DNA from 3 places in the Robertmurraya sp. FSL R5-0851 genome. Region 1 is predicted to be linked to each of the others. Evidence: riboswitches for the same ligand, from Rfam matches in the RefSeq annotation. Region 1 holds a riboswitch; each other region holds the start of a gene.
What was found. Region 1 has a riboswitch for thiamine pyrophosphate ahead of thiM (hydroxyethylthiazole kinase). Riboswitches for the same ligand answer to the same signal wherever they lie in the genome.
Positions count from the first base shown of each region.

Region 2: it holds a riboswitch for thiamine pyrophosphate, as region 1 does, so the genes downstream of both, thiT (energy-coupled thiamine transporter ThiT) here and thiM (hydroxyethylthiazole kinase) in region 1, are expected to answer to the same signal.
Region 3: it holds a riboswitch for thiamine pyrophosphate, as region 1 does, so the genes downstream of both, thiC (phosphomethylpyrimidine synthase ThiC) here and thiM (hydroxyethylthiazole kinase) in region 1, are expected to answer to the same signal.

Region 1 covers NZ_JBBOOE010000001.1:2,067,143-2,072,542, forward strand. Annotated here, with positions in the region: gene thiD (bifunctional hydroxymethylpyrimidine kinase/phosphomethylpyrimidine kinase) at 1-810, opposite strand, end outside; gene thiE (thiamine phosphate synthase) at 831-1,466, opposite strand; gene thiM (hydroxyethylthiazole kinase) at 1,481-2,299, opposite strand; TPP riboswitch at 2,396-2,506, opposite strand; gene MKX65_RS10445 (methyl-accepting chemotaxis protein) at 2,611-4,377, opposite strand; gene MKX65_RS10450 (MATE family efflux transporter) at 4,574-5,400, opposite strand, start outside.
Region 2 covers NZ_JBBOOE010000001.1:2,776,158-2,781,557, forward strand. Annotated here, with positions in the region: gene MKX65_RS14230 (amino acid carrier protein) at 1-537, shown strand, start outside; gene MKX65_RS14235 (VanW family protein) at 635-1,525, shown strand; gene MKX65_RS14240 (divergent polysaccharide deacetylase family protein) at 1,578-2,354, opposite strand; gene thiT (energy-coupled thiamine transporter ThiT) at 2,451-3,044, opposite strand; TPP riboswitch at 3,107-3,205, opposite strand; gene MKX65_RS14250 (hypothetical protein) at 3,416-3,571, shown strand; gene MKX65_RS14255 (hypothetical protein) at 3,610-4,116, shown strand; gene MKX65_RS14260 (hypothetical protein) at 4,148-4,792, shown strand; gene MKX65_RS14265 (methyl-accepting chemotaxis protein) at 4,941-5,400, opposite strand, start outside.
Region 3 covers NZ_JBBOOE010000001.1:3,640,904-3,646,303, forward strand. Annotated here, with positions in the region: gene thiC (phosphomethylpyrimidine synthase ThiC) at 47-1,831, opposite strand; TPP riboswitch at 1,974-2,088, opposite strand; tRNA gene MKX65_RS18770 (tRNA-Ala) at 2,354-2,426, shown strand; partial or broken gene MKX65_RS27135 (transposase) at 2,715-2,915, shown strand; gene MKX65_RS18780 (zinc-dependent alcohol dehydrogenase) at 3,160-4,296, opposite strand; gene MKX65_RS18785 (spore coat protein) at 4,313-4,675, opposite strand; gene MKX65_RS18790 (spore coat protein) at 4,695-4,901, opposite strand; gene MKX65_RS18795 (hypothetical protein) at 5,028-5,240, shown strand; gene MKX65_RS18800 (spore coat protein) at 5,233-5,400, shown strand, end outside.

The sequences.
Region 1 (5,400 bases):
GATTGCGATTTTAACTTTGTTTCGTTTGTATGCCCAATGATTGGTTGGGCCGTGGCCGGATCCGATGTGTAAATCTTCTTCGATGGCTGCCTGAATAAAGTCTTTTGCCACTTTCACCGCTTGAACAACGGAGCTCCCTTTTGCGAGTTGTGCGGTTATGGCAGCGGAAAAGGTACAGCCTGTGCCATGAGTATTTTTTGTGGGAATCCGATTCGAACTAAAGGTGTGAAATTGTTGACCGTCATATAAAAGATCAATCATTTCTTCCCTACCCTGATCATGTCCGCCTTTGATCATGACAGTTTTTGCACCCATGATATGGAGCAATTTAGCAACTTGTTTTCGGTCATCCATTGTCACAATTTTTATTCCTGTAAGCACCTCTGCTTCTGGAATATTTGGTGTCACGATGGTCGCAAGTGGAAGTAATTTTTCTTTTAAAGCTTTAACCGCTTCGTTTTGTAAAAGTGATGCTCCCCCTTTTGCAATCATTACGGGATCTACGACGACATGTTTCATTTCATAAAATTCTATAAATCTCGAAACCGCATCAATGGTATCACTGTTAAATAACATTCCGGTTTTGATCGCATCTGGACGCAAATCTTCAGCAATCGATTGAAGTTGTTCTTGAATCCCTTCCAAAGGAACCTTATAGACACCTTGTACGCCTGTTGTGTTTTGTGCAGTTACGGCTGTTATCACAGACATTCCGTATACATCAAGTTCTTGAAATGTCTTCAAATCAGCCTGTATACCAGCCCCTCCACCACTATCTGACCCTGCGATGGTTAATGCCTTTTTTACCATAACGAATAACCTCTCCTTGCCTAAAATTCATCAACTAATCTACGTAAAAGCTTGGTATGCTCTTGGATATGACTGGCTCGACAAATATCGGAAATGATTGCGAGGCCATTAGCTCCTGATTTCATAACGGTTTCTCCGTTGGTAGAATTCATTCCACCAATCGCAACAAGAGGCAAAGAAATTCCTGCATGACGAAATTCAGTGAAGATATCTAAGCTTTGTTGCTTTTCGGTATCCGCTTTTGAAATGGTAGGATACATCGGCCCAATTCCTAAGTAATCAGCTCCGTTTAGAACGGCCTGAAGTCCCTCTTCAACCGTGTGTGTGGATACACCAAGAATTTTCTTAGGACCTATTGTCTCCCTCACATATTTTGCATTTTCATCATCCTGGCCAACATGTACTCCATCAGCATCAAGAGCGATAGCCAGTGGTAGATCATCATTGACGATAAATGGGATCTTATGTGTCCCGCAGAGTTCTCGCAGTTTTTTTCCAAGTTCGTACTTCTCAATTTCTCCGAGAGTGCTGATCCCTTTTTCTCGATATTGATAACAAGTAATTCCACCTTCAATGGCTAGAGCTAACGTCTCTTCAGGTGTTCGATTCAAGCAGTCTTGACTGCCCATAATAAAATACAGTTTTAGAAAATCCATTTCCTTTTGCTCCCTCATATGGATGTTACTTCTGCAATGCTGACTTTGGCGAGGTCTACCACATCAGAGGATGAAGTGAGCATGAGTTGATTAAGAAATTCCATCTGAAAAGTGCCAACATGTTGGTCACCTGTCGCTAAAATCGCACGCTCAGCAACTGCACCATAAAAGGCTGATGCTCCTGCCGCTGCGAGTAAATAATTGGTTTCTACACTTGCAAACGCTCCTACGACAGATGAAAATAAGCAACCAGTTCCAGTTACTTTTGTTAGAAGTGGATGCCCGTTTGAAATAATAATCGATTCTTCACCATTAGAAACAACATCGTCTTTTCCGGTAACCACAACGGTCATATGTAATTTTTGAGCTGCCATTCGAGCAAGGTCTGTGATATTCCCTTCACCTGTACCAGAATCCACACCGCGTGTTTGCCATTCTTCTCCTATTACGTTGGCTACCTCTGCAGCATTTCCGCGTAATAGGCTAATGTTCACTTCAGATAGAAGTCGTTTTACAGTATTTGTGCGGTATGGTGTTGCACCAGCTCCAACCGGGTCAAGGACGACTGGAACGCCTTTTTCATTCGCTGCTTGACCAGCAATGATCATCGCTTCTACTTCAGGTTCCCTTAATGTGCCGATATTGAGCACAAGGGAATTCGCGATGCTTACCATGTCAGCTACTTCTTCTTTGGCATAGGCCATCACTGGTGAAGCGCCAAGAGCTAACAATCCATTAGCAACAAAATTAGTTACTACTACATTCGTCATATTATGAACTAACGGTGATTGCTCTCTTACTCTATCAATTAATGTTAAAAATTCATGACTCATTTTTCCCTGCTCCTTTCATATTAGCAAAACGATTTCAAGACAAAAAAAGCCAGATTCTTATAGAACCTGGCATAGTTACGAAACAATAAACATTTATCTTCGCAGTAACTACTTCCCTCCGCTGGTATGAGCCAGATCAGGTTCCAAGAGTCGAAAACTGAATTGTTTTCTCTCAGCCCGAACATACGGGCCCCCCTAGTAGATTTCCTATGAAACTATATTTACATCATAGTGGAAGGTTTTTCATAACGCAACTATAAATTATTTAAAAAGTAAAAAAAGTTCCCCCTGTACCAACAGGAGGAAGCCGATTAAATCGTAAATTTCCTTAAAACTTCTTTTAAGTTAATCGCCATTTCATTAACTGTCTGAACAGAAGAAGCGATTTCCTCCATCGTTGCCAACTGTGCCTCAGCAGATGCAGCAACCGCATAAGAGGAGTTCGAATTTACCTTTGCAATTTCTGTTAGCACTTCGATATTGGCAGTTACACATTTGGAACTTTCCGTCATTTTTTGGACATATTGATGAATAGACTGAATCGTTTTACGAATGTCTGTGATAGAGTCAGTGATTTGTATAAAAGATCTTCCCGCTTCATTTACAGCGATTGACCCATTTTCTACTTCAAGCGTATTTTTTTCCATTGCTTTTACGGCTTGATTTGTACCGGTTTGGATTTTCAAAATAAGATCTATAATTTCGTTAGAAGAGCTCTTTGACTGTACGGCAAGTTTCCGGACCTCATCAGCAACCACAGAAAAACCTTTCCCATGCTCCCCGGCTCGTGCTGCTTCAATCGCAGCATTTAAAGCGAGTAAGTTCGTTTGATCTGCAATACCAGTGATCACTTTGGTTATTTGACTGATTTCCTTTGATTGTCTTCCAAGGTTACCAATCACTCCTGCCACTTCGATTACAGAGTCATGTATATGTGACATTTGCTTTATTGCATTCTCTACGACCTTGTTTCCGTTTTTAGACACTCCATCGACCATATTAGCTGAAGCTTCCAGTTTTTCTGATGAAAAAGTGAGAGTTTCTTGAATCGAAGCCAATGTGTTCATTGTATGTATGGTTTCATTTACACTATCTAGTTGTTTTTGAGAGGCAGCAGCAACCTCTTGAATGGAAAAAGTAATACTTTCTGAACCTTGTGCGGTTTCCTCCGAGCTTGCTGTTAAATCCTCCGCAGAGGCAGAAACCTGGGTGGTTGTCTCATATGCTTGGGAAATTAAGGCTCGCAGTTCTTTTACCATCCGGTTGAAAGTAGTAGTTAGCTCACCAATTTCATCATTTGATGTAACCTTCATATCTGCGTGACTAAAATCACCTTCTGCAACTACTTGAATTCTCTCTGATAAACGACGGATCGGGCCATGAATAGAATTCATCAATACGATGGCAACTATTACGGAAATACAAATAACGATGAATGTAAAGATCATTGTCCAAAGTTGAACTTGATTTCCATTTGAAATGATTTCTTCTCCCAGCTGTTCTACACTTTTATTTTTTTCATCTGCTAAAGCCTTTAATTTTGCCATCGTTTGTTCGGCTTTAAACTTTTCAGATCCAACATTGAGTAAGGCTTGGCGTTTCTCTCCGTTATCAAACACGTCGAAAGCTTCCTTCATCATCATCTCATTCCATTTGGAACCGTCGGAAATGACCTTTTTTACAGCAGCTTCATCTTTGTTCCCAGCTACGTTAGTCAATAACCTATCTTCTAATTGGGTACTTAGGTGTACATTGTTTTCAAAGCTTTCCTTAGCCTGAGGAGAACCTTCAAGCATGTACTCATTTACGAGTCTTAATCGCTCAGCCATGAAAAATCGTAAATCTTGTAAGGCGTTTAATTGCTGTGATTCTTTTAGAATAAGTGATTTTGCTAATTCATTTGCCTTTTGGGTATTGATCATGGAGTAAATAGCTAGTCCACTAGAAACTAGTAACACGAGCCCGAAGCTAAGCATGATTTTTTTTCGAATACTTTGTGATTGAAATGGTATTCTTATGATTGGTAACCGCCATTTTGTATTCTTAATTTTATTAACCCATTTATCAATAGACTTCAATCCCTACACATCCTTCACCCGTTTGTCCACTTCATTATGGCAAAGGAATATTAAGCAATTGTAAAGGAAGTGTAAGTATTGTATAAAAATAAAACTAAATACCTAATTCTTAAGAACTATTCTCGGAATAAAAAACCTAGGAAATCATGGTATTTCCTAGGGAAGCGCAGGTTATGACATTTCTCTGCAAATTTCCTTATCCGACTAATCGATTAGTTAGTTTTTTGAGATATAGTGATAAAAAGACGCTTCGAGATAGACTAAATAAGATAAACGCCATCCATACTCCGTGGTTCCCAAAAACAGGTACAAGACCTATAATGGCTGCTAAAAATACAAGTAATGCAATAAAAATAGAATTTCTTACTGATTTCGCGTCCGTTGCACCGGAAAAAATACCTTCTAGTTGTAATCCCCAAAATCCGACAAGGGGAAATAATAACATCCAAAATAAGAATACATGAGTGGTTTCTCTTACCTCATGAATAGTCGTGAATAATGACACGATAAAGTCTCCAAACAGGATAGTCAAAAAGGATAAAAGAATAGCTGTGGCAATTCCCCAAGTTGCAGAAAGCGACAAGGCTCGAAAATATAGAGAAGTGTTTTTTCCTCCAAACGCTCTTCCCACTAAAATGCTTGAGGCATTAGCGAATCCGCCAAATAGATATGCCATTACGTACTGAATTTGTAAAAGGATCGCATTTGCAGCTAAGGTGAGCTCACCCATACTTGCTCCTTTTGAGGTGAGTATTCCAGTCATTGTAACCAAACATAATGTTCGGAGAAAATGGTCGCGATTAACAAGAAACATTTGAGTTAAGGTATCTTTCTTGATTAATGCACTAAGAGAAGGAATAAAGAAACGACTTTTATTTGTTTGAAAAATAAGGAACATTCCAACTATAACGGAGGACACTTCAGCAATTAATGTAGCATAGGCAACGCCTGCAACCCCCATATGTAGGCCCAGAACAAATACAATATCTAGCACAATGTTTAATACATTCATACCAATTTGCA
Region 2 (5,400 bases), 710 kb from region 1:
GTACAGGCACTTGGAGTGTTTTTTGATACCCTCGTAGTATGTACTGCGACGGCGTTTATTATTTTACTATCAGACTCCTACACCACAGGCCTTCAAGGTATTGAATTAACGCAAGCATCTTTAGGCGAACATTTTGGAAGTTGGGCTAGTCTCTTTTTAACCATTGCCATTTTCATGTTTGCATTTTCTTCAATTATTGGGAACTACTACTATGGAGAAGCAAATATTGAATTTATTCATAAAAGTAAGGCAACGCTTCTTATTTTCCGAATTTTAGCCGTTGGGATGGTTATCTTTGGGGCCGTTGCTAGCTTACAAATTGTTTGGGACCTAGCTGACTTAGCAATGGCCATTATGGCCACTACAAACTTAATTGCCATTGGTTTACTAGGAAATATTGCTTTTAAAACACTTGATAATTACCTTGAACAACGCAAGCAAGGTCTTGACCCTGTGTTTTTCGAAGATAGTATTCCTGGTTTAAAAGGGGTAGAGAGCTGGCCTAAACAAAAGCAAGAAACAACTGAAAAAGCTTAAACGATAGACTGGGAATTCCCAGTCTTTTTTCATTTCTCAAACCCCGTATAAGGTAATCGTGAACTTGGAATAATACTCATGGTACCTTAGCGGAAGGATGATACGATTGAAATTAACTGGACTTTTATCTATTCTCATGCTTATTCAACAACCAACCGATCACGATGTACTCACATTGATTGATAATGATCAACCCATAATGACTGTAGATCGAGAAGAACTAGTTTTTCCTCTTCCTAATACTCCGCATATGGACTTGCATCATCTTGATATATTAACTGCTGAACTTTCCCAACAAGTATACATAGAGCCGAAAAATGCTTATCTTGATGATTATGGAAATTTACAGCCAGAGCAGCTGGGATATCAACTGAATAAGAGATCCTTTCATACCCTATATCACTCCTATTTTTATAGTAAAGGTGCCAAAACGCTTAAAGTCCCTAAAAAACCGATTTATCCTGAGGTAGATAGTGAGTTATTGTCAAGAATACGCCAACAAGCCATCGGGTATTATGTCACATATTTCAATAGCTACAATACCTCAAGAACAAACAATATACGAAAATCGTCCGAGGCGATCAATAACTTCGTCCTATTTCCAGGTCAGACTTTTTCGTTTAATGAGGTGGTTGGTCAACGGACAAAAGAACGCGGATATATGCCAGCTCCTATTATTGTTCGAGGTGAGCTTTCCGAGGGGGTCGGCGGAGGCATTTGCCAAGTATCTTCTACACTCTTTAATGCTGTGGATCGAGCAGGGTTAAAAATCGTAAAACGATATTCCCATTCCAAACGCGTTCCTTATGTTCCTCCAGGTCGCGATGCAACAGTAAGTTGGTACGGTCCTGACTTTGTTTTTATGAATAATTATAAACATCCTATCTTGATTCGTTCCAAAGTGAGAGGTGGTTCCGTATCCATTCTTTTATATACTTCAGACGATGTGAATGTCGAACAAAATCAAGTACCAAGCATGTATCAATAAAAAACAAGGCTGTCCGATGTAAGGGAGAATCTCTCCCACTGGACAGCCATTTTTAATATAGATGAAAATACTTTGATCGAATGGAGTCTGATAACAACTCGGATACAGGAACGACCTTTATATGCTTTTGCTTAAATTCAGGCATTGACTCAGTAACACCTAATGAACATACCTTGCCCGATGTACCAACATGTCCAATCGCAACAGCGGTTCCCCTACTCTCCGCAATCCTTGCAAGAATAAGCATTTGTTTTTTCACTTGATTTACCGAACAGATATCATCAAGAAAGACATCCCTTTTAATAAAAGGTACATTCAATTCCTCAGTAATTTCCTCGAATTTTGACTTTGGACTTGTTGCACTATCAACAATGTATAACTGTTTTTCTTTTGCCACTTCAACAATCACTCGGACAATCTCCTCATTCTCAACGACGAGGGAGCCCATATGATTATTTAAGCCCATAGCATGAGGAACACTATCGATCGCATCAATGACTCTCTTTCTTACTTCTTCTTTTGATAAGTCATTGGTGATTGGCTTTGGTCCTAACCAAGAGGCCTTTCCCTTTTTTGGCTGCATGGGCAAATGTACCATGATCTCTAAACCATTTTCATATGCCCATTCTGCATGCTTTTTTGAAAGTTCATTAAATGGCATAATAGCTGCCGTTATTTGTACGTCACCTTCTAAAAAATCCTTTACACCTCCTACACCACCACCAAAATCATCAATGATAATAGCTGCCTTTTTCATTTCCTGGCCATACCCATGATGAGGAAACATTGTAAAAATGACTAGGATCATGATAAATGAAGTTTTTTTCATGAAAGCCTCCATTTGAATGTTAGTTATTTGGATAGTTTCTCACATATAGGAAAAACCATACAAAAAACTCGTCCAAAACATTGGACGAGAGTTAAATTACGATATTTTTTTTACGTTCTCTGAGGAAATCCTTTTGTGTAACAGGAATCTTGGAGAACTTGACACTAAAAGGAATAAAACAATGGAACAATAGATGGCGGCCCCAATCATGGTACCACCGTTCACACCTAGTGAAAATAAGAGTGGCGACATCCCATCCGGTGCATTTTCTCCCCAGAATAAAAATCCTGCGATAAAATGCCAAAAATAACGTGCAGCACTTCCGACGAATGTGGCAACTATGATCCATTGAAGGGCTTTCTTCTTATTTTCAGTTAGTGCAACCTGAATTTTTTTCATAAAGAAACCTGCAAATCCAATAAACGCAAAGGCAAGAAAATACTCAATGAAACCCTGTAACGGAGTTAAAATATAAGCATCACCCATAGCAATTTGTAACAGTCCCCATAAAAAGCCAGAAGCTGTTGCTGCAAGGAATCCCCATCTAAAAGCAATAATTAAAATTGGTAGCATCGCAAATGAAATAGAAATATTAGGCGATAGCTTGATCGATGGTAGAAGGTCAAGAATTAGTGCAAAAGCTGCAAAAAAAGAAGCTTCAATCATCATAATTAGTCGTTTGTTTCCCATAAAAAAATCTCCCCTTTTTCTGAAACCTCAAGGAGAGTGTAGAGAGACATGATTGCAAGAAAAATTCAGTCAGTCCACATCCCTGCGCTAGAATTATCTAACAGGTTCAAAGGGTCAGAACAAACGTTCACTCTCAGCATAACGCTCCCCTTGTGGTTTCTTCGTATGTAGTTTATTATTTCGTACTCATTATATCATATAAAATAAAATAGAAAAGCATCTAGTTGGAATTAAATATACTACAATATTAGTAGGCTAATAAGTACAGAATGTCATTTCATTCTGTTATTTTTGTACATAATAAATAGATAAACAATACTAGTTATTGATAGTTTAATATGTATAATTTATTAGAGGGATGTGGTGAGAAAATGAGGGTACAAGAGGTATTACTAGATAATAATAAAAAAAGATACATTCTTTTAGACGAGGAAGGATTGCCGGTAGTTGAGGCAGTTAGATATTTAAAATATTTGGATTCTATTGGTAGAAGCATTTTTTTAAAGTACAATACTATTAACCAATAATTCTCATTATTGTAAAAAACTATAGGAGTGTATTTTTTTTGAAAAAATATTTGTATTTCTTTCTATTTACGATTCTCTTATTCTCTTCATTTCCAAATCAATCCCAGGCAGCTTCGACAGAAGTAACATCCGTTGGTAATACTGCGACTACAGACTATGCTCCAATTAATAAAAAAACTGGTACTGGTGGAGGGGTTTCAACTTTCGGGTTAGACTTTGCTCGTGGTACAGTCTCTTGTTATTCTATTAGCAATAACGTATATTGCCCTTGGACAATTCAGGTTGGTGGTGATGTAATTTCTTATAGTAATGTAACTGTAGAAATTCAAAAAGACCATGGCTTCCTTAATGGAGGTTGGGAGCCCCATAAAACTTTACCTTTCAATTATCGAATTAATACACCAAGTTCTACTATTAGAAATGAAGGATCTACTACTCTCTCTGACGGTGCATATCGTGCCCGACTTGGAGGTACATTTACCACTGTTAAAAATGGTGTGTATGGAGCATGGGCAAACGGATGGTCATACTTCGAGGTTAAATAAATTTAAATTATAGGGACTGGAGTTGTTACCTTTGAAATGGTTAAGCGCCTTGGAAGAAAATGAAACAATACCGTCCAATATTTCGGAAGAAATTTCTGATTTTAAAATCAGGGCACTTGATAATGAAGAAACACTTGTCAAGGAATTTTCTATACTGACTCAGTTTTTTGTGTTATTAAGCGCCCAAGACGAAAACAGCATGACTTCATTGTCTCTACCTCATAGAAAAATCACAAAAAAAACATTAAGAGAAATTGTTGCACATTTTAATAGCAGAAAAGTTGTGTTAGAACATAATAAACCCGTTGAAATAATGCTCACTAAACCAAACAAAGAATCAATAGCTGAAATACGTTCGTGTAAGTTAAACCCAATAGTTAAGAGCCTTTATGGATCAATTAATAATGACTTATCCTATGAGTGGCGGCCACAAAAAGTTTATAAATTGCATCCTCAATTTATTGAAAAGTTTGAAGATGATAATTTTTATGTTGTTCTAAACTTTTTGCAGGAAACCTCTAATAATTCCCTAATTACTCTTCAACTATATGACTGGAATCTTGAAGAGTCATTAATAAAAAATTTAGCTATAAGATATTTAGCTCATAAGTGTAAAAACGTCTATTTATGGATTGATGAAACGAAAAGAATAACAACGATTCAACTTGAATTATAAAAAGGTTCTCTTTGATTCGTCAGCCCTGTTAAAGAATTAAGAGAAAAGCCGTATAACATATTAGATATATCTAATATGTTATACGGCTTATTATCATTGATTTTATTTATTTTTAGTCTTGATAACTAAAACTAGATGCTTTTCTATTTTAAATCTTAAATCGGTGGACTAACTTTTGTAAGGTTTCAGCCATTCCTGATAGGTCTTGAGCACTAGCGGTTACTTCTTGGAGAGTAGCAACGTTTTCTTCGGTCCCGGCTGCTACTTCTCTTGTTGTTGCAACGCTTTCTTCTGCGATTTCTTTAACCTCGCCAATTGCTTGCACGACATTTGTACTATGCATACTAAGTAGTTCGATGGCACATGAAACGTCTGATACCTTTTCAATCACATCTCCCATTGACTCTCCAATAAGAGCAAACGCTTTCTTTGCATCCTGACTATATTCAAACCCTTCAGACACTTTGTGAGACTGTTCTTCCATTGCAGAAACAGCTAGGTCCGTTTCAGATTGGATATAAGAAATCATCTTTGTAATTTGATCAGCTGATTTTTTGGATTCCTCTGCGAGCTTTCTTACTTCGTCTGCAACTACAGCAAAACCCTTG
Region 3 (5,400 bases), 1.6 Mb from region 1:
GAAGTCTATTGGAACGACTTCCTTCTATATTATTTATTTGCATATATTATTGATAGATACTTCCACCTGTCTGTTTAAACTCTTCAGCTTTTTCTTTCATACCCTTCACCATTGCTTCATTCGTGTCAAGTTTATTTTCTTTTGCGTAATTACGAATATCGTGCGAAATCCTCATGCTGCAAAACTTCGGTCCACACATGGAACAAAAATGGGCTGTTTTAGCTCCCTCTGCAGGTAAGGTTTCATCATGATACTCCAACGCTCGTTCTGGATCTAAAGATAGATTAAACTGATCTCTCCAGCGGAATTCGAATCTTGCTTTGGATAGAGCATCATCTCTCTTTTGTGCCCCTGGATGTCCTTTAGCTAAATCAGCCGCATGCGCCGCAATCTTATACGTGATTACCCCTTCCCTAACATCATCTCTATTAGGTAAGCCTAAATGTTCCTTTGGTGTAACATAACAAAGCATGGCCGTACCATACCAACCGATCATCGCAGCACCAATGGCCGATGTGATATGGTCATACCCAGGAGCGATATCAGTCGTTAAAGGCCCTAATGTATAAAAAGGCGCTTCCTTACAAACCTCTAATTGTTTATCCATATTTTCTTTTATCAGATGCATCGGTACATGCCCTGGCCCCTCCACCATTACCTGAACATCATGTTCCCATGCAATCTGAGTTAGTTCTCCTAATGTCTCTAGTTCTGCAAACTGTGCCTCATCATTTGCATCTGCAATAGAACCAGGACGCAAACCGTCCCCAAGGGAGAACGCAACATCATATGCCTTCATAATCTCACAGATTTCCTCGAAATGAGTATAAAGGAAATTTTCCTGGTGATGATACAAGCACCACTGAGCCATGATCGATCCACCTCTTGAAACAATGCCCGTTAATCGCTTCGCCGTTAGAGGCACGTACCTTAAAAGAACCCCGGCATGAATGGTGAAATAATCGACTCCTTGCTCCGCTTGCTCAATTAATGTGTCACGATAAACTTCCCAAGTTAAATCCTCTGCAATACCATTTACTTTTTCAAGTGCTTGATAAATAGGAACCGTACCTACTGGAACGGCAGAATTACGGATGATCCATTCTCTTGTAGTGTGAATATTTTTCCCTGTTGATAAATCCATAATCGTATCTGCGCCCCAGCGTGTAGCCCATGTCATTTTTTCCACTTCTTCCTCAATCGAAGAGGAAACAGCTGAGTTTCCGATGTTCGCATTAATCTTCACGTGAAAATTGCGTCCGATGATCATTGGTTCCATCTCTGGATGATTGATATTCGATGGAATAATAGCTCTTCCTTTTGCCACTTCCTCACGAACAAACTCTGGTTTCATATTTTCTCTAATGGCGATAAACTCCATTTCAGGAGTAATGATTCCCTTTTTTGCATAGTGAAGCTGAGTTACATTCTGACCTTTTTTCGCTCGCAACGGTTTTCGGTTGAGCCCCGGAAAGACTTTATGATTCGCTCTTGGGTCATGATCATCTTTAAATCCATTGTCTTCCGGCTTTATTTCTCTTCCTTCATATTCTTCTACATCTTCTCTTTCTCGTATCCAGTTATGTCTTAGATTAGGTAGGCCTTTGGTTATATCAACTGTAAATTGACTATCGGTGTATGGACCACTTGAATCATACACACGAACAGGTAGATTTTCCTCTTCACCAAAAGTTCCAGATGTGGGACTAAGTGCAATCTCTCGCATAGGCACTTGAATATCAGGTCTCGAACCTTCTACATATACCTTTTTACTTCCTGAAAAACTTGACATGATCGAAATGCTTTTTTCGTTTAATGAGGTTGATGCCATAGTAAATCTCTCCTTTTATATAATGTAATAAAAGGACGAGATCTAGAAAAAACGGGGGATCGAAGTAAGAAATACACAATAAAAAAGCCGGGTCCAAAAACAGACGGACCCGGCTTAATATGTAGAAGTGTAATCTAAATTAATAGATTGTTATTAACTTCCCCACGCTGGTATGATCCAGATCAGGTCCAAAGGGTCAAGAAACTTAAACGTGTCTCTCTCTCAGCCCAAACTATTGGACTCCCCTAGTTATTGCTATTCAATTCACATTTATTATACATGAAACCATAGGAAATGGAAGGGTAAATTTTCCTGAATAGTTATAAAAGACCACAATTCAGAACCACTTTATGAAAGATTCGGAAGTTATCGTATAAAGGTTACGAGTTATTCATAACTGCCCTATGAAGCCCTGATATTACATGCCTCCTACAATATTTAGCTTAGGCAAAAAAATGCGTTTTCAGGTATTGTAAAAATACAATGATGTAGTATAATATTTTTATATCGCTTCAGATATTCGGGGCATTAGCTCAGCTGGGAGAGCGCTACGCTGGCAGCGTAGAGGTCAGGGGTTCGAGCCCCCTATGCTCCATATATAAAAACCCTTGCGTAGCAAGGGTTTTTATTATTTCTTGGAATATTTAAGTTAAAAAATTTACCTAAATGTGCACAATAGAAACACTTTAGTTAACTTACGTGTTTCTATTGGGTCCTATCTTTAGCTTTAAGAAATTATCCTTTTTTATGAAAGTAAACTTATCTGGTGATATTAATGAAAAGCCAAGAACTGGAAGAGAAACTATTCAGTATTTCATAGATGGGAGAATTAAAGAGGCAGAATTTTTTGCAAAACATCATGGCCTGAGCTTGAAATTCTAAATCTGAAAACAAGGAAATTGATCGGTTTAATCACTCTAAGAAACTGGTGGCCTTTGTAAGTATTGACCCAAGTGTCTTTGAATCTGGTACATTCAAAGGTACTTTAAATTGAATTACCAAAAGTGGTTTGAGCAGACTAAGACATGCATTGTTTATGGATGTTAGGAGTGCCTTATGCGATTGTCGTAAGATGTTTGTAACTAGAGGAGATTGTTCAAGCCATTGCTTTTCAACCACTATATCAAAAGTGTCTTTAGCGTAAAGCATTACTTCCGGGAGGTGAGGGATCAGGAATCCAATAGGATACATAAGCAAGCTCTATACGTTAGAAGAATTATTGATTCATCAAAAAAGACGATGGATGATCACCGCCTTAAATGATTGTTTTATTCTTCTGCAAATTTATTTTTGAAATAAAGGTAATCTTTTATCTTGGATTTATCAATTTAAGGTTTTAAAATGACTTTTATACAATTATCGGTCCTTGTGTCAAAAACTTCGTATCCATGCTTTGCCTGGTCTAATGGGAGTACATGTGTAATTACATCACCAATATCAACCTTTCCTTCAGATATAAGATTGTAAAGAAAAGGCATATAAGGAATAACGGGGGCCTGACCTGTTTTAATGTCAACATTTCTTTGGAAAATGTCTCCTAACGGGAAACCATTATAACGTCCCCCATAAACACCAGTAATTTGGATGGTCCCAGCTTTTCGCACAGCCTGTGATGCAATGACAAGCCCACCCATTGCACCGCCATGAAGTTTCATTCCGGATGCAAGATATTCAAGAGGCGTCATCTTGCCGCTCATACCTGAACAATCAATAACGATATCTGCTCCACCTTGTGTTATCTCTCTTAAATATTCGCCAACGTTTTCATGTTCTTCAAAATTTACAGTCTCTACTTTATTGGTCCGTTTCGCATGATCAAGCCGGTATTGGAGGTAATCGACCGCAATAACACGCTCAGCACCTTTAAACCAAGCAAATTTTTGAGCAAGGAGACCTACTGGACCACATCCTAAAACGATAACAGTATCACCAGCTTTGACACCAGAGTGGTCTACACTCCAATAAGCTGTTGAGGCTGCATCTGCAAGTAACACTAACTTTTCATCTTCTACTTCGCAGTTTTCCGGTATTTTAAACGGAGTAAAGTTTCCATATGGAACACGCATATATTCAGCTTGTCCGCCAGCAAATCCACCGGTTGTTTCTGAATATCCAAAGAAACCACCCATTTCACCATGAGGGTTTGAATTATCACATTGGCTGGTTATATCATGGTTACAGTACCAGCAATGCCCGCAGCTTACATTAAAGGGAATAATTACCCGATCCCCTTTTTTCAATTTTGTTACTTCCGGTCCTACTTCTTCGACTACCCCCATCGGTTCATGGCCTATTACGTAATCAGTGGGCATATTGGGAATCATTTGATGAATCAAATGCAAATCGGATCCGCATATAGCAGAAGTTGTTATTTTTACAATGATATCATCACCATTTTTAATTTTTGGGTCTTTTACTTCTTTAACCTGGACATTTTTACTCCCCTGGTACGTGACAGCTTTCATTTTTCTCTAACCTCCCTTATTTATTAGGCGTTGCGAACATTCCAAGTCTATCCGTATCATTCGGGAATAAGTTCATTCCGGCAATCATTAAAGCATTTTCGGCAGATTTAAGATCCAACTCAACTTGCTTGCCAACGTCGTTCGGATATAACCAACCCTTGCTTATCATCAATTCAGATATCTCGGTGTGTAAATCAATAGATAGTTCCATTTGCCTGTATAATGCCTCTCTTAACTCCACGCTCGATGTTTCAGTTAACGCAATGGCATATGTATGAATGCCCGTTTTCACCGAAAGAAGAAACTCCAATGCAATGCCTGAATCTGCCATCTCTGGCATATGTTCAGCCCCTTGGGGATCCAAATAATCCATTTCCATTTTTTTCACCTCATTCTATTTAATTAGTTCTTGCACCTTTATAAAATTCTTTAAGTTCATTTATCGCTGCGATTGACTGTTGAACCTCTTTTTCCATCAGTGCTTTTAAATCATTATCGAAACAAAGGCCCTGCATAAGCTTTGATTTCAATAAGCTTACAGTCTTCAGATTTAATATCTCATGTGTTTCCATTGTTTCATGATAAGCCAAGATTTCCTTTTCCATGACTTCACCTCCTGAAATTAAAATCCCTTTAAAATGCGAATATTATTCAATGGAATATTTTTGGCGTAATGTGAATCTCGTGTTTGAAGCAAGATAAGAGAAGTTTTTAAAGATTGGAGAGATACTATGACAAAATATTTAGGACTTCATGAAACACTGGAGACACTCGAGTTAATTGCATTTAAAACAGTATGTTTAACTAAAGCTATAACTATGAGCAAATTGCTTCCTGATGGAGATCTTAAAACGATCCTTTCTGGTGATTTAGAATCAGGAAGTCAAAGTCTTAAGCAACTTCAGACCTTTATTACAAACCGGGAGGAGACTCACAATGACTAATGTTCTGCAAAATATGGCTGGAATGGGAGGATTAACAGAACAGGCAATCGCCTCTGATTTTCTGATTTCATCTAAATCTGCCGTCAGAAATCTCGCATTTGCTATTACGGAAACAGCTACACCTGAACTGAAATCAGCTCTTCGCGAGCAATTAAGAAAT